3 regions of the Blastococcus montanus genome follow, and region 3 is predicted to be linked to each of the others. Evidence: riboswitches for the same ligand, from Rfam matches in the RefSeq annotation. Region 3 holds a riboswitch; each other region holds the start of a gene.
The links. A riboswitch is a leader RNA that binds a small molecule or an ion and turns the genes downstream of it on or off. The one in region 3 is predicted to bind cyclic di-AMP.

Region 1 (10,290 bases), 1.1 Mb from region 3:
CAGTGTCCGGTTGGGCAGGCCGGTGAGCGGATCGTGGTTGGCCTGGTGGGCGAGCCTGGCCTCGAAGGCCAGCCGGTCGGTGATGTCCTCGATCGTCCCGACGAAGCCGGCCCCCACGCCGGGGGTGAACAGGTGGGCGAAGCGGATGACCGTGGTGCGGACGGTGCCGTCCTGGCGCAGCAGCCGCGCCTGGGTCTCGACCTCACCGCCGTCCAGCGCGGCCGAGACCCGCTCGATGACGGTGTCGAGGTCGTCCTCGTGGACGGTGTCGATCCAGCCGGTGCCCAGCAGCTGCTCGGCGCGGCGGCCGACCAGGCTGCAGAACGCGTCGTTCACGTGGGCCAGCCGCATCCCCTGCTCGGAGAGCAGCGTGGGCACCGGAGAGCGCTCGGTCAGCGTGGAGAAGCGACGCTCGTGGGCATCGGCGGTGGCCCGCAGGGCCCGCTCCTGCTCGTTGGTGGCGGAGACGATGCGGATGGTCCACATCCGGCCGCTGGGGGCCGGTGTCGTCGTGACCAGCGCCTCCACGGTGGCGCCGCTGGCCATCCGCACGGGCAGGGTCATCCGCGCGGTGCGCTCCCGCCGCAGCAGCAGCCTGAGCCCACCGCCGCCGAGGGAGGGGAACAGCTGGTCGACCGGGAGGGCGCGCAGGTCGTCCAGGCCGTAGCCCAGCAGGTCGACCGCGCCGGCGTTCCCCCAGCTCAGGCGGGGACGACCGGCCACCATCTCCGCGACCACCAGCGCGAGGTTGTCGCTGACGCTGGCGCTGTAGAAGACCGAGGACACGATCTCCGGTGGGACGCGGTCGTCGTCGGCAGCGCTGACTGTGACGGACACGGTCTTCCCCTCCTTGCTCGGCGTCCCTGGTTCGGACCCGCCAGAGAGGTTCTTCGGCCGATCCGGGGGACGCCCACCCCCATCCGGGCGGCGCGCACCCCGTTCGGGTGGAGCCCGCCGCCGACTCCCCGGCAATTCCTCACCGATGCGCGGCCGGGCACGTGCGGTCGGTCACATCTCCGGATCCATCAGCCGGAACCGTCCGTTAACAGGCAAGATCCACCCGATCCACCGAGCACCGCGAACGACCCCACCACTGGCGAGCAGGCAACGAGGCCTGCCCACCGAGGATTGGAGCGCCACGATGCAGATCGGAGTCCCGCGCGAGACGCGGCCCCGCGAGACACGGGTGTCCGCGACACCGGCGACCGTGAAGCGGCTCGTGTCGCTGGGGTACGACGTCGTGGTCGAGGGCGGGGCCGGTGCGGCCAGCAGCTTTCCCGACCACGCCTACGCCGACGCGGGCGCTCGGATCGGCTCGACCGACGAGGCGTGGGGGGCCGACGTCGTCCTGCGGGTGAACGCCCCCGCGATCGGGGAGATCGGCCGCCTGCGCGACGGCGCCACGCTGATCAGCCTGCTCTCCCCGGCGCTGAACACCGAACTGGTCGACGCGCTCGCCGCCCGGCCGATCACCGTGCTCGCGATGGACGCCGTCCCCCGGATCTCCCGGGCGCAGTCGATGGACGTGCTGTCCTCGATGGCGAACATCGCCGGCTACCGGGCCGTCGTCGAGGCCGCCCACGTGTTCGGCCGGTTCTTCACCGGGCAGGTGACGGCGGCGGGCAAGGTGCCGCCGGCCACGGTGCTCGTCGCCGGGGCCGGCGTGGCCGGGCTCGCGGCGATCGGCGCGGCGAGCAGCCTGGGGGCGATCGTGCGGGCGACCGACGTCCGCCCCGAGGTCGCCGAGCAGGTCCGTTCGCTCGGCGGGGAGTACGTCGCCGTGCCCGCCGCGGAGGCCCAGGTCAGCACCGACGGGTACGCCCGCGAGATGAGCGAGGACTTCAACCGCCGCGCGGCGCAGATGTACGCCGAGCAGGCCGGGCAGGTCGACATCATCATCACGACCGCGCTGATCCCGGGCCGGCCGGCGCCCCGGCTGATCACCGAGGAGATGGTCGCCTCGATGCGGCCGGGGTCGGTCATCGTCGACATGGCCGCCGCGCAGGGCGGGAACGTCGCCGGCTCGGTGCCCGACGAGATCGTCGTGACCGCCAACGGCGTCTCGATCATCGGCTACACCGACCTGCCGGGGCGGCTGCCCGCCCAGGCCTCCCAGCTCTACGGCACCAACCTGGTCAACCTGCTCACCCTGCTCACCCCGGGCAAGGACGGCCGGCTGGTCCTGGACTTCGACGACGTCGTGCAGCGGGCCATCACCGTCGTGCGCGCGGGCGAGAAGACCTGGCCCCCACCGCCGGTGCAGGTGTCGGCCGCGCCGGCGCCGGCCGCGCCGCCCGCGCCGCCGGCCGGCGCCACCGCCGGTGCGCCCAGCGTGCCCGCGAAGACGCCGGCGCCCGCGCGACGGTTCGCGCTGGTCGGTCTGGGTGCCGCGCTGCTGTTCCTGCTGACCGCCTTCTCGCCGAACGAGCTGGTGCAGCACTTCACCGTGTTCGCCCTCGCCGTCGTCGTCGGCTTCTACGTCATCGGGCACGTGCACCACGCGCTGCACACCCCGCTGATGTCGGTGACCAACGCGATCTCCGGGATCATCGTGGTCGGCGCGCTGCTGCAGCTGAGCAGCGACGACGGCGTCGTGCAGGCGCTCGCCTTCGTCGCCACCCTCGTGGCCAGCATCAACGTCTTCGGCGGCTTCGCCGTCACCCGCCGCATGCTGGGGATGTTCTCCCGCGGCCCGAGCGTGAAGGGCGCGGCCCGATGACCGCCGTCTCCGCCGCCTACGCGGCCTACATCGTCGCCGGCCTGCTGTTCATCCTCAGCCTCGCCGGTCTGTCGAAGCACGAGACCGCCAAGGCGGGCAACACCTACGGCATCGCCGGCATGGCGATCGCGCTGGCGGCCACCATCGGCGTGGCCACCCGCTCCATCTCCGCGGTCGGGCTCACGCTGCTCGTCCTCGCCGTCGCGATCGGCGCGGCCATCGGGCTCTGGCGCGCCCGCAAGGTCGAGATGACCGGCATGCCGGAGCTCATCGCGCTGCTGCACAGCTTCGTCGGCCTGGCCGCCGTCCTCGTCGGCTGGAACGGCTACCTCTCAGTCGAGGGCGCCGAGGGCGGCTCGGTGCTCACCGGCGCCGAGGCCGGTATCCACTCCGGCGAGGTGGTCGTCGGCGTGTTCATCGGCGCGGTCACCTTCACCGGCTCGATCGTGGCCTTCCTGAAGCTGTCGGCGCGGATCAAGAGCAACCCGCTGATGCTGCCGGGCCACAACTGGCTGAACCTGGGCGCGCTGGCGCTGTTCGCGGTGCTGACCGTCGTCTTCGTCGCCGAGCCGAGCCTGCCCGTGCTGGCGCTGGTCACGGTGCTCGCGCTGGCGCTGGGCTGGCACCTGGTCGCCTCGATCGGCGGCGGCGACATGCCGGTCGTCGTCTCGATGCTCAACAGCTACTCCGGCTGGGCCGCCGCCGCCTCGGGCTTCCTGCTGGGCAACGACCTGCTGATCATCACCGGTGCGCTGGTCGGCTCCTCGGGTGCCTACCTCTCCTACATCATGTGCAAGGCGATGAACCGGTCGTTCCTGTCGGTGATCGCCGGCGGGTTCGGCAACGAGGGCAGCGCCGTCGCCTCCGACGTCGACTACGGCGAGCACACGGAGATCACCGCCGAGGAGACCGCCGAGCTGCTGCGGGACGCGAAGTCCGTCGTCATCACGCCCGGCTACGGCATGGCCGTCGCGCAGGCGCAGGGCCCGGTGGCGACCCTGACCCGCACGCTCACCGAGCGCGGCGTCGAGGTGCGCTTCGGCATCCACCCGGTCGCCGGGCGGCTGCCCGGGCACATGAACGTGCTGCTGGCCGAGGCGAAGGTCCCGTACGACGTGGTCCTCGAGATGGACGAGATCAACGACGACCTCGCCACGACCTCCGTCGTCCTGGTCATCGGCGCCAACGACACGGTGAACCCCGCCGCCACCGACGACCCCGGCAGCCCGATCGCCGGAATGCCGGTGTTGCGCGTGTGGGAGGCCGAGCACGTCATCGTGTTCAAGCGGTCGATGAACACCGGCTACGCCGGCGTGCAGAACCCGCTGTTCTTCCGGGACAACACCCAGATGCTCTTCGGGGACGCCCGCGAGCGGGTGGAGGACATCCTCCGGGCGCTCTGAGGGGCCGGTCGGCGGCCGACCGCGGCCCCCGGGTGGGCGCGCGCGACCCCCCGCCGGCTCATGGTGCGGGGCCCGGCACCTGCCGGCCGTCCACGGGTGGGTACGCGGCGTCGTTCACCACGGCCGCCCGGGCCTGCCCGCCTCCGGTCGACCGCCGGTCCGGCGCGAGCGACGCGCCACGCCGTCCCCGGTCGGCCCGGCGGCGGCAGGGCCACCGGACTGACTATGATTGCCCCTGCGCGTCACACAGCCGGCGTGCGCCCGGGCCTCTCGCCCGTCCCGGAGGACCCCTGGAACAGACGGGGGTCCGTCCCCCACCGCCGGCACGCTTCGTCCGGTTACAAGCCCACACGGAGTACCGCGCGTGACGTACCCCGACGACGAGATCTCGGTCGTCCAACCGGCCTTCGATGAGCTGGCACGGCTCTCGTTCGCCGAGCACTCGCTGGAATCGGTCCTGCACAAGGTGACCGAGCTGGCAACCCGCATCCTCCCCGGTCAGCCGATCGCCTCGGTGACGATCGTCGCCGACGGCCGGCCCAGCACGGTGGCCGCGAGCGGCGACCTCGCCGTGCGGCTGGACGAGGTGCAGTACCGCCTCGGTTCGGGCCCGTGCCTGACGGCGGCGGCGTCCGGCCGGCCGGCCGGGATCACCGACACGCACACCGACGGGACCTGGGCGGACTTCGCCGCGGAGGCCGCAGCCGCGGGCTGCGACAGCGTGCTCTCCTACCCGCTGCCGGTGCAGGAGCGGGTGGTCGGCGCGATGAACGTCTACGCGCGCGGGCTCTCGGCCTCCGACGACCGCACGCACGGTCTGGTCTCCCGCCTGGCCGCGTACGCCGTCGGTCCGGTGTCGAACATGTACCTCTACGAGACCGCGGTCGAGCGGGCCGAGCACCTGGAGGCCGCGCTGGAGTACCGGGCGGTGATCGACCAGGCCAAGGGCATCCTCATGGAGCGGCACAAGCTGACCGCCGACCAGGCGTTCCAGCTGCTGGCCCGGGTGTCGATGGAGACCAACACCAAGCTGCGTGACGTGGCGGCCGAGTTCGTGTTGACCGGGGAGCTGCGGGAGCGCTGAGCCGGCGGTTCCTCCCCCGCCGGGATCCGCGAGTCGGCTTGCGCGCCGGACACCGGTCCCCGACGGTGGCCACATGGATCCCTTCCGCGGTCTCGGCATGCCCCGGATCCCGGGGTTCGGCGAGCTGCTCGCGCTGCTGCAGACCCAGACCGAGGCGCTGTCCCAGCTGCCCCGGACGCTGGCCGACCTCAACGGGGCGGTGCGTGAGCTGACCGCCGCGACCACGTCGGCGCGGGAGACGATCGCGTCGGCCCAGCGGATGGCCGAGCGGCTGGAGGACCTGGTCGACGAGCTGGAGGAGCCGGTGCGCGCGCTGCGCCCCGGCATCGAGCGGGTCGGCCGGGTGCTGGACGACCCGGCGGTCGACACCGTGCCCGACACGCTGCGGCGGATCCACGAGGACCTGATGCCGCTCATCTCCGGACTGCGGCAGGCGCAGAGCCGGGTGGGCTCGGTGACCGGGCTGCTGCGCCGCCGCCCGGGGGACGGGGACGACGGCTACTGAGCCACCCTCAGCCGTCGGCGGCAGGCGGCTCGCGGCGGACGAGGTCGCCGACGGCCTCCTCCAGCCGCGCCCACGTGGAGCTCCACTCCACCAGCGGGTCGAGGATCCGCTCGAACACCGCGAGCTGCTGGTCGAAGGCCTGCAGCTGAGCGGTCATCGCCGCGATCGACTGCCGCTGGGCCCTGACGACGTCGGCGATCGCCCGCACCTGCGCGGCGGACATCGCGCCCGGGGGGCTGGGCAGCGCCGGCAGCGACAACCTGCCGGGGACGGCGCCGGCCAGGTTGCGGGCCCGGTCGCTGAAACCGCGCAGCTGGTTGACGAACTCGTCGACGGACCGACCCACGATCCCGCTCGGCGGGGTCGCCCGGTCGGCGTCGTCGGCCTCGGTCATCGCTCCCCCTCCGGCTGCCGTGCCGGATCCGACCTTAGGCGCGCGTCGCCGTCGAGGGCGACCCGTACCGACGGTCCGGGGCACGGGAGCGCCCGCCGGGACATCGATCGCCCCACCCGGTTCAGCGGCCGTCGAGCAGGGCCAGCTCCCGGCCGACCAGCTCGCGACGCCGGCCGCACGACCCCGACCGCGACGGCCGCGGTCGGACTCCTCGGCCGGTGTACTCCCGAACCGGCGTCACGAGCCGCGGGTCAGTACCAGCCCTTCGCCTGGGAGTGGCTCCACGCGCCGCACGGCGAGCCGTAGCGGTTGTTGATGTAGATCAGCCCGGCGTCGATCTGGCGATAGCCGTCGGAGGTCTTGGCGATGCCGGTACCGGCCCACGTCGAGTCGAGGAACTGCGCGATGCCGTAGGCGGTGCTGCGCGGGTTCTGCGCGTTGGGGTTCCAGCCGCTCTCCTTGCCCCACAGGCTCTCCAGGCAGGTGAACTCGCTGCCGCCGACCTTCTGCATGGCGTAGCCCTTGATGGACCCGGCAGGCGCGGCGGGCGCGGCCGGGGCGGCCGGGGCGGCCGGTGCCGGCGCGGCACGCCCGGCGCGGGGGGCGGCGGCCTGCACCTCGGCAGCGCGGGCGGCCTCCGCGGCGCGGGCGGCCTCCGCGGCGCGGGCGGCCTCCGCGGCACGCGCAGCCTCCGCGGCACGGGCGGCCTCGGCCCGTGCGGCCTCCTCGGCGGCACGGCGGGCGGCCTCCTCCGCCTCGAGACGGGCGGCCTCCTCGGCTGCGCGGCGGTCCAGCTCGGCCTGGTCGGCGGCAGCCTGCGCCTCGGCCGCCGCGACCTGCTCGGCCACGCGCTCGCTCCGGCTGGCGGCCAGCGGCTGGAGCGAGCCGGCCGCGGTCTCGGCGACATCGGCCGGAGCCGCGTCGGCGGTGATGCCCAGCTGCTCCGCGATGCTGACCGGCGCCAGCTGCGGCTCCGCCTGTGCAGCGGGCTCGCCGCCGCTGGTGAGGACGCTGGCCGTCAGGCCGCCCGCGGCGGCGACCGCCAGCAGCAGCGCGGGGCGGCGGCCCGCCACGAAACGGCGGCGGCCGCCGGCCGTACGCGCGGCGCGGGCGAAGGAGGTGGGGCGAAGGTTCATGGGGTGGGACTGCTCCAGGTGCAGGGCACAGCAGCCGGCCGTCGGAGCGGCGCGGTGCTGCTGCGAGGTGGTCGAGTGGCAGCGCGGGTGGCGGGCGGGACGCCCGGAGCTCAGCGCGGGGAAGGCGCGCGCGAGGTACCGGACCGGCTGCGGATCCGTGCAGGGTGGACCCGCAGGCTCGCCATGCGGCGGCTCTCCGTTCTTCCGACGGCCGCCTACCGGGTTAGCTGACGGATTCGGGCGGGAAACGGCCCTACCCGCGCCGGAACGTGCCCGGCGCGCGATTCACCCCAGTGCTGCGGTGGGTCCCCGGCTCGCCCCGGAGGGCGACTCGGCGGCGCCCGGCGGACCTCCCCGAATGGGGAGCGGACGACCGGCCGGGCCCAGCCACGGTAACCACCGTTATCCGTCCGTGACAATGCCTGGCGCAGGAAAAGACGTCCGCGGGGCTCAGGGCAGCCGCCACACCGTCGTCCGGCGCAGCTGAGCGGGGTGGTCCGGCGAGGACCCGGTGTCAGGGACCTCGTAGACGGCCAGAGCGCTCAGCCGGTCCTCCGGCAGGTACACCCGGCCCGGATCGCCGATGAGCACCTCCGCCCCCCGGCCGCGGGCGGCGTCGAGGAACGGCAGCACGCGGTCGGTCATCTCCCGGTCGTAGCAGACGTCGCCGGCCAGGATCACCGCCACGTCCGGCGGCGGGGCGCCCAGGACGTCTCCCACGGGCGTGATGCCCGGGGTCCCGTTCCGCTCCGCGTTCACGGTGATCGCGGTGAGCGCGAAGGGGTCGACGTCGCTGGCCAGGACGCCGGTGGCCCCCGCCCGGGCGGCAGCGACGGCCACCAGCCCGCTGCCCGACCCGAGATCCAGCACCGTGCGGCCGGCGACCAGCTCCGGGTGGTCGAGCACGTACCGGGCCAGCGCCTGACCGCCCGGCCAGACCGCGGCCCAGAACGGCGGGTCGGTCGCGGTGTACCCCTGCTCGGTCGCCATCGCCTCCCAGAGGGCCACCACGTCGGCGGCCACGTGGAGCTCCACCTCGGGCACCAGCGCGGGGCGGGCCGGGCGGGTGTGGGCGCGGACGAAGGCGGCGGGAACGGGGAGGTCCACACCGGCAGTCAACCGCACCGCCCGGCCGGCGCCGGTCGCGGCCGTCAGGCCACCGGTGGGCCCGCCCGCCCCGCGCGACGGGCGATCAGCCGCCAGTAGGTCCCCGGCAGCAGCCGCACCAGCACATCGGGGACCGTCGCCGTCCAGCCGATCAGCAACCGCGGGCGGCGCTTCTCGATGGCCGTCACGATCTTCGCCGCGGCCTGCTCCGGTGGCATGCGCAGGAGCCTGGCGAACTGCCGTCGGCCCTCCTCGTACTCCTCCACCGAGACCCCGGAACCGGTCCGGGCGGTCTCCGCGATCCGGGTCCGGACGCCGCCGGGGTGCACCACGGTGACCCCGATGCCGTCGTCGGCCAGCTCGTGGCGGAGCGACTCGCTGAAACCGCGGACCGCGAACTTGCTCGTCGAGTAGGCGGCCTGACCGGCGGGCGCGAAGATCCCGAAGACGCTGGAGACGTTGACGACGTGGGCGCCTGGACGGGTCTTGAGCACCGGCAGCAGCGCATGGGTCAGCCGGACGACGGCGCGGACGTTGATCGCCATCACCCACTCGAACTCCTCGACGGTGACCTGGTCGAACCGCCCGCCGAGCGCCACCCCGGCGTTGTTCACCAGGAGCGTGGTCCCGGGGTGCTCGGCCACGAGGGTCCGCGCGACCGCCGCCGTCGCCTCCTCGTCGGCCAGGTCGACGACGTACGTCGTCACCTGCAGCGCGGGGTGCGCGGCCCGGATCCCCGCGGCGACGCCGTCCAGCCGCTCGGTGTCCCGGTCGAGCAGGACCAGGTGGCTGCCGCGGGCGGCGAGCTGCACCGCCAGCGCCTCGCCGATGCCGCTGGCCGCACCGGTGACGACCGCCGTCCCGCCGGCGAACGCGTAGGGCCGCATCACGCCACCGACGGCTGCGCGTCCGAGGCGGTGGCGACGGCGGCCGGCCGCTGGAAGGTCATGCCCTCGTCCGCCAGCGGCCCGCGCCGCATGAGCGCGACGTCGCGCAGGTAGTTCTGGTGCAGCCGCCACGGGGTCCGCGCCCCCTGCTTCGGCAGGCCCCCGAGGCTGCGCTGCACGTAGCCCGCGGACAGGTCCAGGAACGGCGCGTCCGCACCCTCGGGCGGGGCGACCGGCGTGGCCGAGACGTAGCCGTGGGCGTCCAGGTGGTCCAGCAGCCGGCACACGTAGCGGTTGACCAGGTCGGCCTTCAGCGTCCAGGACGCGTTCGTGTAGCCGATGACCATGGTGAAGTTGGGCACCCCGGAGATCATCATCCCCTTGTAGGAGACGGTCTCGGACAGGTCGACCGGCCGCCCGCCGACGGTGATGCTCATCCCGCCGACCGGGAGCAGGTTCAGCCCCGTGGCGGTCACCACGACATCGGCCGCCAGGTGCTCGCCCGAGGCGAGCTCGATGCCGTCCTCGGTGAACGTGCGGATCCGGTCGGTGGCGATCGAGGCCGTGCCCGCGCGCAGGCTGCGGAACAGATCGCCGTCGGGCACCAGGCACAGCCGCTGGTCCCACGGGTCGTAGGGCGGGTTGAAGTGCGTGTCGACGTCGACGCCGGCCGGCAACTGCTTGGCGGTGAGCCGGCGGACGAGCGCACGGACCAGGGCGGGACGACGGCGGCTGAGCTGGTAGAGCGCGGTGGACGTGAGCACGTTCTTCCACCGGACGATCGGATAGGCGAGCCGGGCCGGCAGCCGCGAGCGCAGCGCCAGGGCCAGCGGGTCGCGGCCGGGCAGGGACAGCACGTAGCTGGGTGTCCGCTGCAGCATCGTCACGTGAGCGGCCTGCTGGGCGAGGGTGGGGACGAGCGTCACCGCCGTCGCCCCGCTGCCGATGACCACGACCCGCTTGCCCGAGACGTCGAGCTCCTCGGGCCAGTGCTGCGGGTGCACCAGCGTCCCGCGGAAGCGCTCCTCGCCCTCGAAGTGCGGCCGGTAGCCCTC
Region 2 (10,290 bases), 990 kb from region 3:
CGAGAGCGCCGGCGGCGACGTCCCGCGGCTCGACGTCCAGCAGGTGCAGGGTCATGCCTCGGGCGTCCGGTGGTAGACGGTCAGCTCGCCCCGGCTGACGGTGCGCCCGGTGGAGACCTCCCACGACTGCGTGGGGGCCCACCGCTCGAACGCGATCTGCCCGGTCTTGTCGGCCGTCGCGTAGTCGGCGTACTCCATGGTGCCGCTCGGCGGCGTGCCGGTCGTGCCCTCGGCGGTGTAGGCGGCCCGGCCGCGCTCGATCTGGCGGTGCACCCGGTCGTCGAGGATCACGTCGCCGTCCGGGGTCAGGTTCGTGCCCTCCCGGCGCATCCAGAGCGTCATCTCGAGGTCGCCCTCGTCGTCCTCGACCGTGAGCCACCGCCGGCCGGTCGACCCGTCGAGCAGGTGCTCGCGCCAGGTCATCCCGCCCTCCTCGAGCACGATGGTGCCGCGGACGACGTGGTCGACGCCCGCGTAGGTGATCACGTCGCCGACCCCGATCGAGTGCGGGTCGTAGACGTCGGGCTCGTCGGCCAGCGGGTCGACACGGGGCCGCGGGGCGGCGGCCTTCGCCAGGTTGCGGCGGCGCAGCACGAGGACGACCGCAGCCAGGATCGCGACGGCCACCAGGAAGACGATCAGCAGGACGAGGAGCACGTCGGACATCGGGCGGTCTCCTGGCGGGTCGGTGAACGGGCAGCTGAGAACCTACTCCGCCCGGTGCCACGTCCGGCCGGACTCGTGACCGCCTGACCGGCGGGCGGATGCGCCAGGAGGTGACCCGGGTCACCATGAGAGGACACGGACCGACGAGCGAGGAGCACCGGATGACCGAGCAGCCGAACGCCACCCCTCTGCCCGAGGACGAGGAGGGCTCGCGCGCGAGCGTCGGGAAGGACGTCGACCGGCCCGGAGGCGGCCGCACCGGCGGCGAGACCAGCGTCGACGAGGCCATGGGTGCCGGCGAGGAGGACTCCGCGTGACCAGGCGCTCCGCCGGACCGGCAGCCTTGCGGTCGCGCGGCGGGCTCGGGACCCGCAGCGACAACCACGTCGCCGCACAGGCGGTGCACGACCTGGGTTCGGCCCTGTGGTTCGGCGGAACGGTCATGGGGGTGGCCGGGGTCAACAAGTCGGGCGCGGACCTGAGCCAGGGCATCGACCGGATCCGGGTGGCGAGTGCGGCGTGGGGACGCTTCGCCCCGGCTCAGTGGGCGGGCATCGCCGCCACCGTGCTCGCAGGCCTGCAGCTCACCCGTACCGGTGGCCGCCGGATCGCGCTGCAGAAGGGGTTCGGCACCGTGGGCGCCCTTAAGGCGGGCGTGGTCGTCGCCGGAGCGGCTGCCACCGGCTTCGCGTCCTACTCCGGGGCCCGCATCGCCCAGCTGGCCGAGGAGGCCGAGCGGCGCGGCACGCCGGTCGCGGTCGAGGACGCGACGATCCCCTCGGCAGGGACCCCGGACGAGATCGCCGCGTGGCAGCACCGCCAGCGCGCGACCCAGTTCCTGGTGCCCGTCCTGGCGGGCGCGAACATCGTGTGCGGGTCCTGGCTCGTGCAGTCCTACCGGGCCGGCTCGACGGCCAAGGGTGTCCTCGGCCGGCTGCTGCCCGGCTGATCCGGGGACGGCGTACGGGGGCGGTGGCCGCGGGGAAACTCGCTCGCCGTCGATGAGTTCCGGGAGCAGAGTCGGTCGGACAGGAGACATCCAGTCCCGACCTCCCGGAAGGGTCCCCATGCCCCCGCAGGCACCCCTGGCCATCGAGGCCACCGCCCTGGTCAAGTCGTTCGGGGGGACGACGGCCGTCGCCGGCATCGACCTCGCCGTCCCCGCCGGCGTCATCTACGGGGTGCTCGGCCCCAACGGTGCGGGCAAGACCACGACCATCCGGATGCTGGCCACGCTGATCCGGCCGGACTCGGGCAGCGCCCGGGTGCTGGGGCACGACGTCGTCACCGAGTCCGACGCCGTCCGTGACCTGGTGAGCCTCACCGGGCAGCTGGCCTCGGTGGACGAGGAGCTCACCGGCCGGGAGAACCTGGTGCTGCTCGGCCGGCTGCTGGGCATGCGCCGGCCCGCGGCGCGCGCCCGCGCGGACGAGCTGCTCGACGCGTTCGGCATCTCCGCCGCCGCGGGCAAGCTGGTCAAGCACTACTCCGGTGGCATGCGGCGCCGTCTGGACATCGCCGCGAGCATCGTCGTCACCCCGCGGCTCATGTTCCTGGACGAGCCGACCACCGGCCTCGACCCGCGGTCGCGCAACCAGGTGTGGGAGATCGTCCGCGCTCTCGTCGCCGGGGGCACGACGATCCTGCTCTGCACCCAGTACCTGGAGGAGGCCGACCAGCTGGCCGACGGCATCGCGGTCATCGACCACGGGCGGGTCATCGCCGAGGGGACCCCCGGTCAGCTCAAGGCCTCGGTCGGCACCGGCGCGCTGCACGTCCGGCTGCTCGACCCGGCCCGGCGGCCGGAGGCCGCGGCCGTCCTCGAACGCGCGGTGGGGACCACGGTGCTGGAACCCGACCCGGCGGCGCTGTCGGCGCAGTGCCCGGACTCCGCGCAGGCGGCCGTCGGTGTCGGTGAGCTGGCCCGGACCGGCATCGGCCTCGCCCACTTCTCGCTCGACCAGCCCAGCCTGGACGAGGTCTTCCTGGCCCTGACCGGCCGCCCGGCCGAGGACCCGCCCGGTGCCGCCCCGACCCTCGAGGAGCAGCCGTCATGAGCGCCGCCTCCGTCGTCACCGACGCCACCGACACCGCCGCCGTCCGCCGGGCGATCGCTTCCACGGCCCGGCCTCCGCGGCCGGGCCCGCTGTCGGCGGCCCTCACCTTCGGTTGGCGCGGGATGCTCAAGGTCAAGCACGTGCCCGAGCAGCTGCTCGACGTCACGGTGACCCCGGTGATGTTCGTGCTGATGTTCACGTACCTGTTCGGTGGGGCGATCGCCGGCTCGACCAGCGCCTACCTGGACTACCTGCTGCCCGGCATCCTCGTGATGTCGGTGCTGTTCACCACCGTCTACTCGGGGGTGTCGCTGAACACCGACGTGACCAAGGGCGTCGTCGACCGGTTCCGCTCGCTGCCGATCTGGCGGCCGGCGCCGTTGCTGGGCGCCCTGCTGGGCGACAGCGTCCGCTACGTGCTGGCCGGCACGGTGATCATCGTGCTCGGGGTGATCCTCGGCTTCCGGCCCGAGGGTGGCGCAGCGGGGGCGGTGTCGGCCCTCGCGCTGGTCGTGGTGTTCTCGTTCGGGCTCTCGTGGGTGTTCTCGGTCCTGGGGCTGCTGCTGCGGAGCCCGAACGCGGTCATGAACGCCGGTTTCATGGGCATCTTCCCGCTGACGTTCCTGTCCAACGTCTTCGTCCCGCCCACCACGCTGCCCGGGCCGCTGGCCGCGTTCGTCGACGTCAACCCGATCTCGATCCTGGCGACGGCGTCGCGGTCGCTCATGGCGGGGGAGCCCGACGTCGGGGCCGTCGTCGTCTCCCTGGCCGTGGCCGCGCTGCTGGCCGCGGTGTTCCTCCCGCTGACCACCCGGCTCTACCGGAGCCGCTGACCGCCGGTCAGACGGGGGAGGTCGCGCTGGCGGCCGTGCGGTCCGCCTGCCGGGGCATCAGCAGGCCGCCGGCGAGGCCCGCCGCGAGGACGCCGGTGCTCACCGCGAACGCCACCTGGAAGCCGGCGACGTCGGTCAGCCAGCCGGCGACCAGGGGCCCCGCGATGGCGCCGAGGTCGGCCGACATCTGGAACACCGCCACGACGCGCCCGCCGCGCCCGGAGCTGATGTCGCCGACCAGCGCCGCCGGGGCGCTGGCGAGCAGCGACGCGGCGAGCCCGAAGAGCGCCATGGACACCAGGAACGCGGCGATGGCCGGCGGCAGGATCAGGATCGCCATCGAACCAGTGGCCAGCGCGGCGCCCAGGATCAGCGAGGGCCGCCGTCCCCAGCCGTCGACCAGCCGGCCCGAGCGCAGCAGGCCGAGCGCCTGCGCGGCCGACCCGGCGAGCAGGCCGGCGCCGGCCCAGGCGACCGTCCGGCCGAGCTCCTCGGTCACGTACAGCGGCACGAGCGAGTTGCGGACGCCGAAGAGCACCCACCCGACGCCGAAGTTGGCCACCAGCGCGGCCAGGTAGACCCGGGAGCGCAGCGCGGTGGCCAGCCGCACCGGCCCGGCGCTCAGGTCGGGGCCGGCCGTGTCGTCCGGGTCGGGGGCGGCGGGGTCCGGCTCGGCCGAGCGCAGCATCAGCATGCCCACGCCGCCGGCCACCAGCAGGAAGCCGGCGTAGAGGAAGAACGGCAGCCGGGGGGAGAGCTCGGCCAGCAGCCCGCCGGCGGCCGGGCCCGCGATGCCCCCGAGGATGAAGCCGCCCTGCCAGGTCGCGGCGGCCCGGCCCCGGTGCGACGGGGGTGCGACCCGCAGCAGGAGGGAGAGCGCGGCCACGGTGAACATGGCGCTGCCGATGCCCCCGGCCGCGCGGAGCCCGAGGAAGAGCGGGAACGAGCCGGCCAGCCCGGCCACACCGGTGGTGACGGCGACGATCACCAGCCCGGAGGCGAGCACCAGGCGCTCGCCGAACCGCTCGACCAGCGTGCCGCCGCTGAACGCCGAGACGAAGCGGAAGAAGGCGAAGGCGCTCACCGCCAACCCGACGGCCGTGGTCCCGACGCCGAACGACCGGGCGAACAGCGGGATCGCCGGGGCCACGATGCCGAAGCCCAGGGCGACGACGAAGGCGATGACCGCCAGGACCTTGACCTCGCGGGGGAGGTCTCCCCGTGTCCCGACCCGCACGGGTCGCGATGGTCGCACGCCGCCCGATGGCCACCGGCGCGCGGGGCGTGTGGTCACCCCGCGCGCCGGTGCGATGCTCCCGAGGCTTTCAGCCGGCTGTGGCTCCGGCCGGCTTCCGCGCCTCGGTCCGCTCCTCGCTCGTTCCTCGCTGCGATGCTCCCGAGGCTGTCAGCCGGCTGTGGCTCTGGCCGGCTTCCGCGCCTCGGTCCGCTCCTCGCTCGTTCCTCGCTGCGATGCTCCCGAGGCTGTCAGCCGGCGATCCGCCGGGCGCTGGTGAAGTTGCCCATCGAGTCGATCGAGGCGACCTTCACCGGCACGCCGCTGGTGGAGGCGTGCACCATCTGCCCGTTGCCGACGTAGATGCCGACGTGGCTCACCGGGCTGTAGAAGAACAGCAGGTCACCGGGCTGCAGGGCCGACCGGGACACCGGGGTGCCCATCGTCGACTGCATCCGGCTCGAGTGCGGCAGCCTGATGCCGGCCGCGGCGTAGGCGTACTGCACCAGGCCGGAGCAGTCGAACGCGTTCGGCCCGGCCGCCGCCCAGACGTAGGGGTCACCCACCTGGGCCAGCGCCGTGCTCACCGCCGTCTGGGCGGCGCCGCTGCCGCCGGCGACCGGGGCAGGCGCCGGTGCGGGAGCGGGCGCCGGAGGCGGTGCGGGAGCCGGCGCGGGCGTGGGTGCGGGTGCCGCAGCGCGCGCAGGAGCGGGTGCGGGTGCGGGTGCGGGAGCCGCGCGGGGTGCGGGCGCCGGGGCGGGTGCCGGAGCCGCACGGGGTACGGCCGCCTGGGCCGGTGCGTCGTCCGCCGGTGTGTCCTCCGCCGGCGCGGCGGCAGCCGCCGCCGCCTCGGCCGCGTGCCGCTCGACCTCGGCCGCGTGCCGCTCGGCCTCGGCACGGGACGCGCGCTGCTCCTCGGCGCTGAGCCGGTCGTACTGAGCCTGGTACACGGCGATCTGCTCGTCCAGCAGCGCCCGCTGGGCCGTGACCCGGTCGACCTGCGCTTCGGCGTCCGCTGCGGCCCGGTCGGCGGCGGCCTGCGCCCGGTCGGCGTCCTCACCGGCCGCCCGGGCCTCGCCCAGCACGCCGTTGTTGTGGTCGGCGATCGTGCCGAGGAGGCCGACCCGGTCGACCATGTCCGCGGCGGACTCGCTGGTGAGCATCGCCTCGATCGCACCGAGCCGGGACCCGGTGTAGGCGCTGCGGGCCACCGTGCGGACCTGCTCACGGGCCGCCGCGAGCGCGGCCTCGGCGGCGGCGAGCTCCTCGGTGGCCTGTTCGGCGGCCAGCCGGGCGGCCGCCAGGTGCTCCCGCGTCTCGTTGAACCGCTCGGCGAGGACCTCCAGGTCGTGGGCGCGGGCGGCGACCAGCGCGGCGGCCTCCTGCGAGGTCTCCGGCTCGGGAGCGGCGGTCGCGGGGAGCGGCGTCAGGACGACGCCGCCGACGGCGACGAGGGCCAGGAGGGTCCGGCGGCCGGTGATCCGTCGGTGGGCAGGGCTGAGCGAACTCGCCATGTTCGGCGGGTTGTCCTTTCTTCCACGGCCGCCTACCGGGTTAGCTGACGGGTTCGGGCGGGAAGGCGCCCGGCGTCCGGTGACCTGGTGAGGTCACCGGTCGCTTCACCCCGGTGGTGCGGTGGGTCCCCGGTCCGGGTGCCGGCGGGTGCCGGCGGGTGGTTCGGCGGCGTCCGGGCGGCTGTCACCGGTGAGCGACGGGCGGGGCCGTCCGGACCGCCCCACGCTAGGGCCCGATCCGGCGCGCCACCATGCGGTCGGACGCATTCGGCCGGAACTTTCGCGTCAGCCGTGCCGGTCGGTCACCGACCGTCATCGACGCGCCGCGACCGATCCGGCCACGGCCACGACCTCGCCGACGACCCAGACGGCCGGGGGGCGGATGCCTTCCTCGGCGAGGGTGCGGGGGAGGTCGGCGAGGGTGGTGCGGACGGAGTGCTGGGTGGCGGTGGAGCCGTCGGCGACGACGGCGACGGGGGTGTCGGGGGCGCGGCCGTGTTCCACCAGTGCCGCGGCGATGGCGGGGGCGGTGTCGACGCCCATGAGGACGACGACGGTGCCGCGCAGCCGGCCCAGGGCGGGCCAGTCGACGAGGGACTGGGGGTGGCCGGGTGGGAGGTGGCCGGAGACGACGACGAACTCGTGGGTGAGGCCGCGGTGGGTGACGGGGATGCCGGCCAGGGCGGGGACGGCGATGGCGCTGGTGATGCCGGGGACGACCTCGACGGGGATGCCGGCGGCGGTGCAGGCCTGGAGTTCTTCGAGGCCGCGGCCGAAGACGTAGGGGTCTCCGCCCTTGAGGCGGACGACGCGGCGGCCGGCGCGGGCGTGTTCGACGAGGAGTTCGTTGATGCGTTCCTGGGCCATGGAGCGGCCGCGGGGGAGTTTGGCGGCGTCGATGATCTCGACCTCGGGGGGCAGGGAGGCGAGCAGGGCCTGGGGGGCGAGGTGGTCGGCGACGACGACGTCGGCGGTGGCCAGGGCCTGCCGGCCGCGGACGGTGATCAGGCCGGGGTCGCCGGGGCCACCGCCCACGAGGACGACGCTGCCGCCGCCCGGCTGCTCCGGGGCCCGGACGGGCAGGCTGCCGTCGCCGAGCCCCGCGACGACGGCGTCCCGCACACCGACCGCACGGGGACCGTCCGGGCCGTGCACCGCGACCACGAGGTCGCCGGCCCGGCCGGTGACCGGCAGGGCGGCGCTGGCCAGCTCCGGTTGGTCGGCCCGGGTGCAGAAGATCCGGCCGAGCTCGGCGTCCCGGGCGACCGCCGCGTCGACGTCCGCGTCGCCGGTCGCCGCCAGCGCCAACCAGGCGCCGTTCAGGTCACCGGCCCGGTACGCCCGCGGCTGCCAGGTCACCCGCCCCGAGGACGCCAGCGACTCCAGCGCCGGGGTCACCTCCGGGCTGACGACGGTGACGAGCGCGCCGGCCGCCAGCACCCCGGCCACCCCGCGGTGCGCCGCCGCGCCGCCGCCGACGACGACCACGCGGCGGCCGGCCAGCCGGAGCCCGACGGGGTGCAGCACCTCGGGAGCGCGGTCGGTGGTCAGGGGTCCTCCTCGGTCGTGGGTGCCGGGCCGCGCCGGGACGTCGGCTGCCCGCCGGGCGACGGCGACGGTGATCCGGCCGTGCACCGTCTTGCCGACGACGAGCGCGCCACCGCCGAGCAGCGCCGCGGCCTCGGCCACCGACGGGGTGCCGACGCGGGCCGCGACCGCCCCGGACGGCGACGGCACCGGGACACGGGCCAGCGCCTCGGCCGGATGGCCGGTGAGCGGCCAGCCGCGGCGCTCGGCGGCCGCCACGAGCCCCGGCTCGGTGACGCGGCTGTCCAGGGTGGCCAGCCGCACCGGCCCGCTCCCGGGCGGGAGGACGGCGTCCACGGCGGCCAGCACCTCGGTGGCGCTCACGCCGGAGGCCAGCCCGATGCCCACGGTCCTCATGCGCGCACCCCGGGGCGGTCCGGCAGCGCGGCGAGCAGCTCGCCCGCGTCGCGCGGCAACGGCCCGTCGGGGAGCAGGCCCAGCGCGTGCAGCCGGGCGCCGACCACGAGCGCCCACGGCCGGGCCAGCCGGGCGCGGCCGAGCAGGGCGCCGTCACCGAGCACCTCGCGGGGTGCGCCCTGCACCACGGTGCGGTCGACGACGACGGCGACCTCGTCGGCCCAGCCCAGCGCGAGGTCGACGTCGTGGGTGCTCATGACCACGGTGGAGTCGTGCTCCTGCAACCGCGCGAGCGCGGCGAGGGTGTCGGCGACCGCGGTCGGGTCCAGCCCGGCCGTCGGCTCGTCCAGGAGGACCACGCAGGGGCGCATCGCCACCGCGCCGGCGATCGCCACCCGCTTGCGCTCGCCGTAGGAGAGCTGGTGCGTGGGCCGCGCGGCCAGGTCGGCGACCCCCAGGAGGTCCAGCGCCTCGGCCACCCGGGCCCGCACCTCGTCCTCGGCGAGCCCGAGGTTCAGCGGCCCGAACGAGACGTCCTGGGTCACCGACGCGCTGAACAGCTGGTCGTCGGGGTCCTGCAGCACCAGCTGGACCGTCTGCCGGTGGTCCCGCAACCCGCGGCGGGTGTGCACCAACGGCGCGCCGTCGACGGTCACCGTGCCGGCGGCCGGGCGCAGGGCTCCGGACAGGCAGCGCAGCAGCGTCGTCTTCCCCGAGCCGTTGGCGCCCAGCAGCGCCAGCCGCCGTCCCGCGGGCACGGTGACCGCGGCGCCGTCGAGGACCGGGGCCGCCCCCGGGTAGCCCGCGACCAGCCCCGTGGCGGCCAGCGACCGGTGGCTCACCGCGCCACCAGGGTGAGCACCGTGATCCCGGCGGGCAGGGCCAGGCCGAGGGCGAGGAACGGGCGGGACGACGGCCGCTCCTCGGGCAGCCCTCGCAGGCCGGTCTCCATCCCCCGGCCGGCCAGCCCCTCCTGCATCCGGCGGGCGCGGTCCCAGGACCGGGTGAGCACGGCGGCGGCCAGCATCCCCGCCGACCGGTACGACCGCCCGGGTGTGGACCAGCCCATCCGCGCGGTCTGCGCCTCGCGGATGGTGCGCAGGCTGTCGAGCAGCACGAACAGCAGCCGGTAGGTGACCTCGGCGACCTCCACGACCGCGGCGGGCACGCGCAGCCGGCGCAGGGCGGGCAGCAGGTCCGACATCGGGGTGGTGGTGGCGAGCAGGAGCACCGCGCAGCTGCCGGCGACCGCGCGGCCGACCAGCGAGAACGCCCGGGCGACGGCGTCCGGGGCCCAGCCGAGACCGCCGCCGTCCACCGTGACCACCGCCGTCACCGCGCCGACCGCGATGAACGCCAGCGGCCACCGCACCGCCCGACCGAAGGTCCGCGCGGGAACCCGGGCCGGGCCGAGGGCGAGCACCACCGCGGTCGTCGTCACCAGCACGGCCGCCGGCCAGGCGGGCAGCAGCAGCGCGCAGAGGACCAGCCCGGCGCAGAGGAGCAGCTTGTCGCCGGGCGCCCGGCGGCGCCATGCGCTGGCCCACGCGGCGTCGTCGACGGCCAGGCCGGTCACCGGGGATCGGCCGCCGCGGCGCTCGGCCGGGCCGTGCGGCGGCCGTGCAGCCGGCCGAGGACGTACCCGAGCACGCCGCCCCCGAGCGCCGCCTGCAGCGCGAACAGCCCCGACTCGACCTCGCCCGCGGGGCTGAACACCGACTCGAACCAGGGCTCGTACCCGCCGGCGGCCAGCTCTTCGGTGACGGCGGCGTCCGTCCCGCCGTACTCGGAGGCGCCGCCGTCGACCAGCAGCGGCACGGCGAACAGCGCGACGACGGCGAGGACGAGCAGCGCGTTGACGAGCGTGCGCCGGGTCACGCGGCACCTCCGGTGGGGACGAGCGGAGCGGGCCGGAGGACGCCCAGCCGCTCGAGCTCGGGCCGGGCGTTGACGGTCAGCACGCGGAAGAGCAGCACCCCGAGGATGCCCTCGCCGATGGCCAGCGGGATCTGGGTGAGCGCGAAGACCCCGAGGAACTTGAC
Region 3 (10,290 bases):
CGCTCGGACGGCGCGGGACTGCCCGCTCGGCGGTCGTGTGCCGCTCGCTCGATCACAGGGAGGCGATCGGCGCGCCCCGTCGGCTGCTTGACGCCGTCCTCACCCCGGGGGGTGAGGACGGACGCCCCCTGCCCCGCCGGGGTGCGACGGTGGCCATGCCTGCCCGGACCGGGGGCCGGGTAGGGGCGTGCCGTGGGCGGACACCAGGGGATGGCCGGCGCGGGCCGGGACGAGGTCGCCGGGATGGTGCTCGGCGCGTGGGACGAGTTCCTCGCGCGGGCCGGATCGGTGGACCTGGACCGGCGCTCACGGCTGCCCGGCTGGCGGGCGCACGACATCTGCGTGCATCTGGGCTGCTGGGACGACCACGCCGCGCTGGCGGACCTGATCGCCTCCGCCCGCTCCGGTGGACGTGGCACCCCGCCCGATCCCGACGCCGTGAACGCCCGGGTCACGGCCGCGCACCGGGACGCCTCCCGCGAGGAGGTGCTGGCCGCGCTGCGGCGCAACCGGGAGGCCACCACCCGGTACCTCCACGAGGAGCCGACGGAGCTCGACACCGCGCCGACGGTCTCCGTCGTCGGGCGGCTGCCGCTGCTCAGCGTCGTCCTCGGGCAGGCCTACGAGCTCGCCGTGCACGGGCTGGACCTCGTGTCGTGCGGAGCCGAGCCACCGTCTGCGGCCGTGCTGCAGTCCGGCCTGGCAGCCCTCACCGACGTGACGGGAGCGCTGGCGGCCTCGACGGGGATCCGTGGCCGGGTCACCCTGGCCACGCCGGACGGCGGCTGGGGCTTCGCCGCCGACGGGAACGGGTGGCAGGTGCACCGGGTGCCGGCCGGCGTGGTCGAGGGCCCGGCCGTCGAGGGAGCGGCCGATCTCCTGCTCGACGCCGCCTCCGGGCGGGTGAACCCGGTGCCGGCGGCCGCCCGGCGCAGGCTGAAGGTCCACGACGTCGGCGGGCTGCTCCAGCTGGCGCCCATCGTGCAGCAGGTGCCCGGCATCCCGGGCGGGCCGATCCTGCAGCTGGCCGCCCGCACGGTGGGCGGGGCGGGGGGCGTGGTCGGCCGGCTGTTCGGCCGCGGTCAGTAGCGCTGCCGCTCCCCCGCCCGCCGCCGGTGCCACCACGCGAGACCACCGGCCAGCACGAGCAGGACGACGACGGCGACGACCGGCACGGTCGTGATCGTGGACAGCCGGGACACGACGAACCCGGCCGAGGCGCCGATGCCGACCTGCACCACCGTGCTCGGGACCAGCCCGACGGCGGTCGCCGCCAGGTAGGGCACCGGCCGGACGCCGCTGAGACCCGACCCGTAGCTGAGCACCGCGAACGGGATCACCGGAATGAGCCGGCCCACGAGCACGGCGGTGAACCCGCGGCCGGTGAAGAACTGGTCGGCGCGCTGGAGACGGGGCCCCGCCAGCCGGGCGGCGGCGGGCCGGCCGAGCACGCGGCCGAGCCCGAAGGCGGCGAGACCGGCCAGCACCCCGCCGGCGAGCGCCACGGCCAGCCCGGGGCCGAAGCCGAGGACCGCGCCGGCCAGCACCGAGAGCACCGACCGGGGCACGGGGGCCAGGAGCACCAGCGTCAGCGCGGCGACCAGAAGCGCCCAGCCACCCGCGCCGGCCGCGTCGAGCCAGGCGCGGAGCCGGTCGGGGGACGGCAGGTCGACGACGAGCGCCGCCACCGCACCGCCGAGCAGCAGCGCGGCCAGCGCGGCGGCGCGCAGCCAGACGTCCTGCCTCGCCGCACGCACATCCCGGTCCTGCGCGGGCTCCGGCGACCGCCGCGCCGGGGTCAGCTGCAGCTGCCCCCCAGCGAGACGCCGCGCTGCTCCAGCCACGGCACCGGGTTCGACCGATCGGCGTACAGGCCACCGCGGTGCACCTCGAAGTGCAGGTGCGGGCCGGTGGACTGACCCCGGTTGCCGACCTCCGCGATCTGCTGCCCGGCGCCCACGACCTCACCGGGGTTCACGAAGAACTGGTTGACGTGGCCGTAGACGGTGATGGCGCCGTCGGGGTGCTGGATCGCCACGGCCAGGCCGAAGCCGCTGGCCGGCCCCGCCTGGAGGACGACACCGGACTCCGGCGCGAGGACGGGGGTGCCGATCGGCGCGGCGATGTCCAGACCGAGGTGCATGGTCCCCCACCGGGCCCCGTAGCAGGAGGTCACGCGGCCCTGGGTCGGCGCGATGCCACCGCCGGCGGCGGACAGCGTGCTGACCGTCTGCTCGGCGGCTTCCCGCTGGTCCCACGTGGCGACGGGGTCGGCGGTGCCCTGCACCGACAGGAGCCTGATCTCCGCGTCGCGCAGCTGACCGTCGAGAGCTGCCTTCTCCGCCGCGAGCGCGTCGAAGTCGGCCTGGGCTTCGGCGAGCAGGGCGTCGGCGGCCACCTGGGCCTCGTGCGCCGCGCGGGCGGCCGCGTCCCGCTCCGCCACGGCCGCCCGGGCCTCGCGGTCGAGCTGGGCCTCCCGGGCCTCGACCACCCTCATCTCCTCGAGGGTCCGGGCCCGCTGCTCGCCCAGCAGGTCGAGCGTCGCGGCCTGCTGGAGGAGCTCGCCGGGCCCGTCGGCGTCCAGGACCATCTCCATCTCGCTGAGCGACTCGTCACCACCCATGTACGCCTCCCGGCCGAGGGTCGCGACGTCGTCCTGGGTGCGCGCCACGACTGCCCGGACGGCGGCGAGCTCCGCCGCGGTGGCCTCGGCGTGCTGCTGGGCCGTGGCGAGCGCGGCCTGCGTGGCGAGGACCGTCCCGCTGGCCTCCTCGGCCTCGAGCGTCATCTGCTGCAGGCGGTCCTCGGCCTCCCGCACCCGCTGCTCGATCCCGGCGACCTCGGCGGCGACGCGGTCGTGCTCGGACTGCACGTCGACGGCCGCGCCGGGGGCCGCGAGGGCCGGCCCGGCGCCGAGCCACGGGACGGCCAGCAGCGCGGTCAGCGCGGCCGCCCGCCGTCCGGTCCGGCGGAAACGCCCGGTCGTCCGCGTGGGCCCGGTCGGGTGGTGCAGGTGGTGCAGGGTCGCCAAGGCGACGTTCTCCGTTCCTCTACTCCGCCTACCGAGTCAGCTGACGGGTTCGGGCCGGAACGTGGCCCTACCTGCCTGCCGGTACGTGCGCAGGCAGGACTCACCCCAAGAACGGTGGGTCCCCGGTCCGTCCGGCCATCAGGCCGGACGGTTCGGCGGGGCCCGGTCGAGCCCCCGGGTTCGGGGGCGGGGTCGGCCGGGCCGCGAGGAACGGTACAAGCGAAGAGCCGAGATGTCACAGGGTGGTAACGCACCATGTCGGTCCGCCCCACCGGCACCACGGCGAGGCGGGCCCTTCTGGCAGGCTGTCGCCACCGGGGCGGTAGCTCAGCCGGTCAGAGCATGGGACTCATAATCCCTGGGTCGTGGGTTCGAGCCCCACCCGCCCCACCTGCGCCGACGCCCGCGCCGGACGACCTGGGACGGGAGCGTCGGCACCGGGCCGCCCGCCGCGGGACGGCCGTCGGGCCGCGGCAACCGGGGGGTATTCCCCCGCCGACCGCCGTCCACTCGTCGCCGGCGCCGACGTGACGAACACCTCAGGCCGAGACACCGACGATCCGCTCCGCCCGTGCTGCGCCGGTTGTCGCGAGTCGTGCGTCGCCACCCGTCCGCGGGTAGGACGGATGCATGACCCGCGACGACCTCGGTCCGGCGGCTCCGCCGCCCCCGCCCCGGTTCGGTCCCGTGCCCGCCGTCGTCGCACTCGTGCGGCTCCCCTTCGACCTCGTGGTCCTGCTGGACTACACGGTGCGCCAGCTCCCCCCGCTCCTGCAGGACGTGCGCAGCACCGTCAACGGGATCGCGCGGCTGGTGCGGCACGGCGAGGACGAGGGCGCGCTCCGTGAACTCCTCGACGAGCTCGCCCGCGCCGCCCGGGCGGACAACGCCGGTGCGCTCGCGCACCTGCTGCGCTCGTCCGGCGACCTGTCGGCCGTGCGGGCCGAGCTCGAACGGCTCCGTCTCCGGGCCGCCCTGGCCGACGACACCGACGTGCTCGAGAACTGACGCCGGCGGCCGTCGCGAGCGAGGTGTGGGCCGCCACGAAGGTGCCGTTGCCGCCCATCCAGGCGGTCAGCACGTAGGACCGCCTCACCGCCTGCCGATCGCGTAGACGTGGGCGACCACCGTGGTGCCGCTGCCCGGCCCGGCGAGGAACGGGGCGGCGGCGGCACGGAACGCGGTGATCGAGGGATCGCCGCTCCGGTCGACCGCACGGGCGGCCGGCCGGTAGGCCTGCTCGAGCCCGTGGTTGTCCCCGATGTCGCCGTGCTGGACCTCGAAGATCACGGTCGTGACGTTCGGGCTGTCGTCGTTCGGGCGGCTGTCCAGCCGCGGCACGACGTCGTACGCGTTCTCCAGCGCCAGCACCTGCACGGACGCCGGGATGTCGGCACGGGCGATCGGCGAACCGGCCGTGACCACGCTGCGCACGTCGAAGTCGAAGTCCGGGGTGCCGGCGTCGGAGGCGGCCTGCGCGGCCACCATGCCGCCCTGGCTGTGGCCGACCAGCATCACCGGGTCGGCCGGCCCGGCCCCCGCCCGCCGGAGGGCCTCGGCGATCGCCCGCTGCCTGGTCGTGACGCCGCCCCCCAGCACGCGGAGGTTGGTGCCCAGGTCGTCGGTCCGCGGGTTGACCGACGCGCTCGGAGGGTTCCAGTCGCGGGTGCCGGGGATGTCGACGATGTACGCGGTGCTGCCGTCGGCGGAGGTGAGCACCCGCACGGCGACGGTGTCCTGCCCGGGGCCCGCCCCGCCGGCGCGGGCGTCGAGCGCGCGCAGCAGGTCGTCGACCCCTCGCGGCGGCGTGACCACCGCGGTGCGGTCGTCATCGGGGAGCTGGCTGACGACGGGGGCGCCGTCGGGCCACAGCCGGCCGAGCCGACGGGCCGCCGAGCCGACGTCCCCGCCACCGAGCCACGGAGCGGCCACGCCGATGGTCAGCACGTTCGCCAGTCCACCCAGCCCGGGCAGGGCGCCGGCCACGTCGTCCACCAGGCCGGGGTGCTCGGTGAGCCAGCGCTCCGGGTCTGCGAGCAGGACGCCGATCTCCTGGTCCGCACCGGCCGGGTCGCCGATTGCGCGGCCGGTGCCCGTGACGAGCAGCCCGCCCACCGTGACCGGCCAGAAGAAGCCGCTCGCCCAGCGCAGGTCGTCGGCCAGCTCGGCCAGCGCGGCGTCGGCGGCCGCGTAGGCGGCCGCCGCGGCGTGCAGCACCACGGCCCGCGCGGCCAGCCCGGCGGCCAGCGCCGTCAGCCCGCTCGGCCCCTCCAGCACCCCGAGCAGTGCCGCGTCGAACCGGGCGACGCCGCCCGGGTCGAGCAGCGCGGAGGCCAGCAGGTCCGGATCGACCAGCACCGCGTGGCAGGCGCCGCTGGTGCCGGCCAGCAGCTCGGCCAGCGCGGCGCTGCTGCGCGCGAGGGTCTCCAGGTCGGCCAGGTCGGCCTCGACGCCACCGGCGCCCCCGCTGACCGCCAGCTCAGCCCTGCTCATCGGCGGCCTCCAGCAGCGCGGCCACCGCCGGCGCGACCCACGTCCCCAGGTCGGCCGGCCGCACCGGCAGCACGTCGACCGCCTGCCGGGCCGTTCCGGCCGGCCGAAGCCCCACCCACCCGGCGTCCGTGGCCAGCCAGGACACCTGCCCGGCGCCCACCGGATCCCCGGCCCGCCCGACCACCAGGCAGGCCAGCGAGCCGGCCGTGCGCCGCAGCAGCTCGTCGGCCAGGGCCCGTTCCCCGGCGGTCGGCCCGGCGACCTGCGGGACGGCGGTGTCCAGCAGCGCGAGCGGGAGGCGACCGGCCGGCACGGCGCCACCGCCCACCGGTGCCCCCGACGCGGTCAGGACGGCGGCCTCGGGCACCGCGCGGGCCAGCTCGTGCCCCAGGCCGGCGGCCGGGGTCAGCGACAGCTCGACGCTCCCCCCGGGCAGCGTCACGGCACCGGCCACCACTCCGGCCCCGAGGGCGAACCAGCCGTGCCGGGCTCCGCCGCGGCCGGTGACGTCCAGCCGCACGGTCAGGACCGGGCGGCGCAGCACCTCTAGCTGGGCCGCCACCGCGGGTACCGGAGGGCCCGCCCCGCCGGCGACGAGGATCCCGCGACCGGTGAGCGAAGAGAGCGCGGCGTCCCGCTGCTCACCGGTCACCGTCGCGGCGGCGGCGAAGGCCGCCGGGAGGCCGGGCAGCCTGCCCTCGGTGAGCACGGCCCACTCCGCCGGGGCCAGGCTGAGCCGACGCGCCGCGGCGGGCGCCGGCGGCGCCGTCCCGCGCCGGACGGTCAGGCGCGGGGCGGCCGGCCCCGGCGGACCGGTCACCACAGGCCCAGCCGGGTGAGCCGACCGGGGATCTGGCGCCACACGTCGGCCCCCGCCTCCGGCAGCTCGCCCAGCACCTCCCCCACCCGGTCGAGCAGCTCCCCGCCGCGGGCGGCGCGGTCGGCCAGCCACGCCCGGACCTCCCGCTCCGCCCGCGCGATCGCCGCGATCCGCTCCCGGACCTCGTCGGCGTGCCGGCGCAGGACGTCGGCGGCGGCGTCCATCCCGTCGGCCGCGGCCTCCACCGCGGCGCGGTCGGCGGCCAGCTCCCGGCGGTGCACCGCGGCCGCGTCGGACACCCAGCAGGCCCGGTCGGTCGTGCGGGCGTGCTCGTCCGCCGCCTCCCGGACCTGACCGGCCCGCCGGTGCAGCTCCGCGGCCAGCGCCTCGAGAGCCTCCGGATCGCCGTACCCGCCCATCCGCCGCCCCCCATCGGTCTCGAACCCGGGGGGAACGTATGGCCCGCGAGCACCCGACGGCCGCGCCCGGCAGGACCTGTGGAACGCCCGCGTGGATCCACAGGGGGTTCCCCGGGGCGCCGTCGGCCGGCCCCCCCCCGGTGCGGGATCCTGCTGCGATGCCCCTCGACTCGCCCGGCCCCCGCGTGCAGGCCGTCCTCGACATCCCGCTGCACCGGTTCCTCGGCGTGCAGCTGCGCGACGAGCGCGACCTCGCGGCCGGGATCCGGTTCCCCGTCGGGGAGGCCGCGCAGAACCCGGCCGGGATGCTGCACGGCGGGGTCGTCTACGCGCTCCTCGACGTGGCCTCGTTCCTGGCGCTGCTGCCGCAGCTCGGCGCGGACGAGCACGCGGTCACCCACGACGTCTCGGCCTCGCTGCTGCGGCCGGTCCGCGCCGGGGCGACCGTGGAGGTCACCGCCACCGTCCTCCGCCGGGGGCGGGCGGTGGCCTTCCTGCGGGCGGAGGCGACCGTCGACGGCGAGCTCGTCGCCACCGGCCAGGTCACGAAGACCGTCGTCGGCCCCCGCTGAGCCGGGTCACCACAGCGCCATCGACCGCCGGAAGATGCCGGCGAGGTCGTCCTCGGTGACCGCTCGAGGGCAGGTGGCCAGCAGCCGCTGCTGCTTCATCGCGCCGTCGACGAGGTCGGGGATGTCGCCCTCGTCGAACCCGACCGCGCCGACGCCGTTGGGGATGTCGATGTCCCGCATCAGGTCGGCGAGCACGGTGGGCAGGAACTCCGCGAGGTCCGAGGGACGGTCCGCCCCCGGCGCGAGCAGCTCGGCGGCGCGGACGTGCCGCTCCGGGGACGCCTCGAAGGTGAACCGGAAGGCCTCCGGCGCGGTCAGCGCCACCGACATCCCGTGCGGGACCATCGCCTCGCCGGCCGGGTAGTCCTTGGGGTGGAAGTCCTTCACCTGCCCGGCGATCGGGTAGGCGTTGGCGTGCGGGATGTGCACGCCGGCGTTGCCGAAGCCCATGCCGGCGAAGGTGGCAGCGATCGCCATGTCCGAGCGCGCCTGCACGTCGTCGCCGTTGCGGACGGCGGTGCGGAACGACCCGGCCAGCAGGGACAGCGCCTTCTCCGACCACATGTCCGAGATCGGGTTGGAGCCGCAGTAGGGCACCCGCTGCTCCGGCGTCTTGTGCTCGTAGGTGGTGTACCAGCGGGCGGTGTAGCTCTCCAGCGCGTGGCACAGGATGTCCATGCCGGACGCCGCCGTCACGCCGGAGGGCTGGCTGCGCGTCAGGTCGGGGTCGATGACGGCCAGCGTGGGCCGCAGCCGCGCGTGGCTGATGCCGGTCTTCACCTTCAGCGAGAGGACGTCCATCACGCAGATCGTGGTGCTCTCCGCCCCGGTGCCCGTCGTCGTCGGCACCGCGATCAACGGCTTGAGCGGCTCCGGCGGCGCCTGCCCCTTGCCCACCGGCAGGTTGACGTAGTCCATCAGCTCGCCCGGGTTGGTCGTCAGCAGGTTGATCGCCTTGGCGGTGTCGATGCTCGACCCGCCGCCGACGGCGACGAACGCGTCCCACGGACCCGACGCCCGGGCCTCGTCGATGGCCGCCACCAGGCTGACGTCGGTCGGCTCGACGTGGACGCCGTCGTAGACCCGCGCCTCGATCCCGAACTGCGCCATCTGCTCGGCGACCCGCTGCGGGTGGCCGGTCGCCGCCACCCCCGGATCGGTGATCACCAGCACCCGGCGCACGCCGTACCGGCTGAGGTCGTAGCCGATCTCGTCGGAGGCGCCGCTGCCGAACTTCAGCTGCGGTGCGCCGTAGGTGAAGACCGACTCCGGGGTGCCGGGCACGGTGCTGGTCATGGGGATCTCCTGGGCTGCTCGGGCGCTGGCGGGTCGGGTGATCGGTTGCAGCGAATGTTGCACAGTGGTTGTGGTCGGCACCACACCGGCGAATAGTCCGGAGCACCGCCCCGCCCGTCGACGGACGGGCCGTCCGCCAGCCCTGGAGGCCTCTGTGACCGACACCCCCGCGACCGCCCCCTACCTCGGCGACCTCCTCAGGGACGCGCCCACCAACTGGGGCAAGTGGGGGCCCGACGACGAGGTCGGTGCGCTGAACTACCTGGGCCCGGAGCAGGTGCTCGCCGCGGTCAAGCTGGTCCGCTCGGGCAAGGTCTTCACGCTCCAGCGGCTGATCGGCGACCCGAAGGGCGACCCGGTGTGGCCCGGTCGCACGCCCGCCGTCCGGACGCAGATCCTCGACGAGAGCGACTGGGACGAGGGCGGCAAGGGGGCGGCGTACCCCGGCGGCCTGCACTACGCCGACGACAAGATGGACGCGTACCTGCAGGGCTCGACGCAGTACGACGCCCTCGGCCACCTCTGGTACGACGGCAAGATCTACAACGGCTACGACGCCCGCACCACCATCGGCGGCCTGGAGAAGGCCAGCGTGGAGCCGATCGCCCAGCGCGGCGTCGTCGGCCGGGCCGTGCTGCTGGACATGGCCCGCTTCCGCGGCAGGGCCACCCTCGACAAGGGTGAGACCTTCACCCACGAGGACCTCGTCGCCTGCGCCGAGGCCCAGGGCACCCCCATCCAGAAGCGGGACATCCTGATCATCCGGACCAACTTCCTGCAGCTGTTCCACGAGCAGGGCGAGGCGTTCTACGAGGGCTTCAACGAGCCGGGGCTGGTCTACTCCCCCGAGCTCGTGCAGTGGTTCCAGGACATGGAGATCCCCAACCTGGTCACCGACACGATCGCCAACGAGGTCACCTTCGACCCGAACAACGGCGTCGCGCTGGTGCTGCACAACGCGCTCATGCGCAACCTCGGCGTGACCCTGACCGAGATCGCGGACCTGGAGCAGCTGGCCGCCGACTGCGCGGAGGACGGCCAGTACGCCTTCCTCTACGTCGCGGCCCCGCTCAAGGTGGCCAAGGCGGCCGGCACCCCGGTCAACCCCGTCGTCATCAAGTGACGCCATGAGCGGCTACGACGACCGGCCCTGGCTGGCGCGCTACGGCGATCAGCCGGCCGACTACCCGATCGAGTTCGAGACGGCCCTGGAGATGTTCCGGGCCGGCGTCGAGCGCGATCCCTCGGCGGTGGCGCTGCGCTACTTCGACGGGACCATCACCCGCCGCGAGCTCGACGAGCTCAGCGACGGGCTGGCGTCCGGGTTGCTCGCGAACGGGTTCGGCCCCGGCGACCGGCTGGCGGTCTACCTGCAGAACGTGCCGCAGTTCGTCATCGCGATGGTCGCCGCGTGGAAGGCCGACGGCGTCATGGTGTCGATCAACCCGATGAGCCGGCAGCGGGAGCTCTCCTACCTGCTGGCGGACTCCGGGGCCACGGTGCTGCTCGCCCTCGAGTCGCTCTACGACCAGATCGCCCGCGAGGTCGTGCCCGGCACCGACGTGCGCCTGGTGCTCACGACCAGCGAGCTGGAGTTCCAGACGCGGGACGACGAGCGGCTGTTCGCGGGGATCACCCGGCAGCGGCACGAGGGGACGA

Region 1: linked by a shared signal. The riboswitch ahead of ABDB74_RS12050 (transglycosylase SLT domain-containing protein) and the one ahead of ABDB74_RS06835 (peptidoglycan DD-metalloendopeptidase family protein) in region 3 are both predicted to bind cyclic di-AMP.
Region 2: linked by a shared signal. The riboswitch ahead of ABDB74_RS11460 (C40 family peptidase) and the one ahead of ABDB74_RS06835 (peptidoglycan DD-metalloendopeptidase family protein) in region 3 are both predicted to bind cyclic di-AMP.

Annotation. Positions count from the first base shown of each region.
Region 1 is NZ_CP155551.1:2,493,247-2,503,536, forward strand. It holds gene ABDB74_RS12020 (EAL domain-containing protein) at 1-837, opposite strand, end outside; gene ABDB74_RS12025 (Re/Si-specific NAD(P)(+) transhydrogenase subunit alpha) at 1,142-2,719, shown strand; gene pntB (Re/Si-specific NAD(P)(+) transhydrogenase subunit beta) at 2,716-4,122, shown strand; gene ABDB74_RS12035 (GAF and ANTAR domain-containing protein) at 4,487-5,206, shown strand; gene ABDB74_RS12040 (hypothetical protein) at 5,280-5,711, shown strand; gene ABDB74_RS12045 (hypothetical protein) at 5,719-6,105, opposite strand; gene ABDB74_RS12050 (transglycosylase SLT domain-containing protein) at 6,357-7,241, opposite strand; cyclic di-AMP (ydaO/yuaA leader) riboswitch at 7,441-7,578, opposite strand; gene ABDB74_RS12055 (50S ribosomal protein L11 methyltransferase) at 7,692-8,348, opposite strand; gene ABDB74_RS12060 (SDR family NAD(P)-dependent oxidoreductase) at 8,393-9,235, opposite strand; gene ABDB74_RS12065 (NAD(P)/FAD-dependent oxidoreductase) at 9,235-10,290, opposite strand, start outside.
Region 2 is NZ_CP155551.1:2,374,797-2,385,086, reverse strand. It holds gene ABDB74_RS11495 (DUF2617 family protein) at 1-55, opposite strand, end outside; gene ABDB74_RS11490 (DUF4178 domain-containing protein) at 52-666, opposite strand; gene ABDB74_RS11485 (hypothetical protein) at 828-983, shown strand; gene ABDB74_RS11480 (hypothetical protein) at 980-1,615, shown strand; gene ABDB74_RS11475 (ATP-binding cassette domain-containing protein) at 1,734-2,723, shown strand; gene ABDB74_RS11470 (ABC transporter permease) at 2,720-3,556, shown strand; gene ABDB74_RS11465 (MFS transporter) at 3,564-4,793, opposite strand; gene ABDB74_RS11460 (C40 family peptidase) at 5,042-6,304, opposite strand; cyclic di-AMP (ydaO/yuaA leader) riboswitch at 6,319-6,461, opposite strand; gene cobA (uroporphyrinogen-III C-methyltransferase) at 6,617-8,248, opposite strand; gene ABDB74_RS11450 (ATP-binding cassette domain-containing protein) at 8,245-9,090, opposite strand; gene cbiQ (cobalt ECF transporter T component CbiQ) at 9,087-9,824, opposite strand; gene ABDB74_RS11440 (energy-coupling factor ABC transporter substrate-binding protein) at 9,821-10,126, opposite strand; gene ABDB74_RS11435 (energy-coupling factor ABC transporter permease) at 10,123-10,290, opposite strand, start outside.
Region 3 is NZ_CP155551.1:1,383,253-1,393,542, reverse strand. It holds gene ABDB74_RS06850 (GGDEF domain-containing protein) at 1-56, opposite strand, end outside; gene ABDB74_RS06845 (maleylpyruvate isomerase N-terminal domain-containing protein) at 193-1,089, shown strand; gene ABDB74_RS06840 (VTT domain-containing protein) at 1,083-1,757, opposite strand; gene ABDB74_RS06835 (peptidoglycan DD-metalloendopeptidase family protein) at 1,799-3,031, opposite strand; cyclic di-AMP (ydaO/yuaA leader) riboswitch at 3,042-3,199, opposite strand; tRNA gene ABDB74_RS06830 (tRNA-Ile) at 3,348-3,421, shown strand; gene ABDB74_RS06825 (hypothetical protein) at 3,662-4,039, shown strand; gene ABDB74_RS06820 (alpha/beta hydrolase) at 4,124-5,524, opposite strand; gene ABDB74_RS06815 (hypothetical protein) at 5,511-6,344, opposite strand; gene ABDB74_RS06810 (hypothetical protein) at 6,341-6,763, opposite strand; gene ABDB74_RS06805 (PaaI family thioesterase) at 6,922-7,335, shown strand; gene ABDB74_RS06800 (hydroxyacid-oxoacid transhydrogenase) at 7,342-8,631, opposite strand; gene ABDB74_RS06795 (cyclase family protein) at 8,786-9,754, shown strand; gene ABDB74_RS06790 (AMP-binding protein) at 9,759-10,290, shown strand, end outside.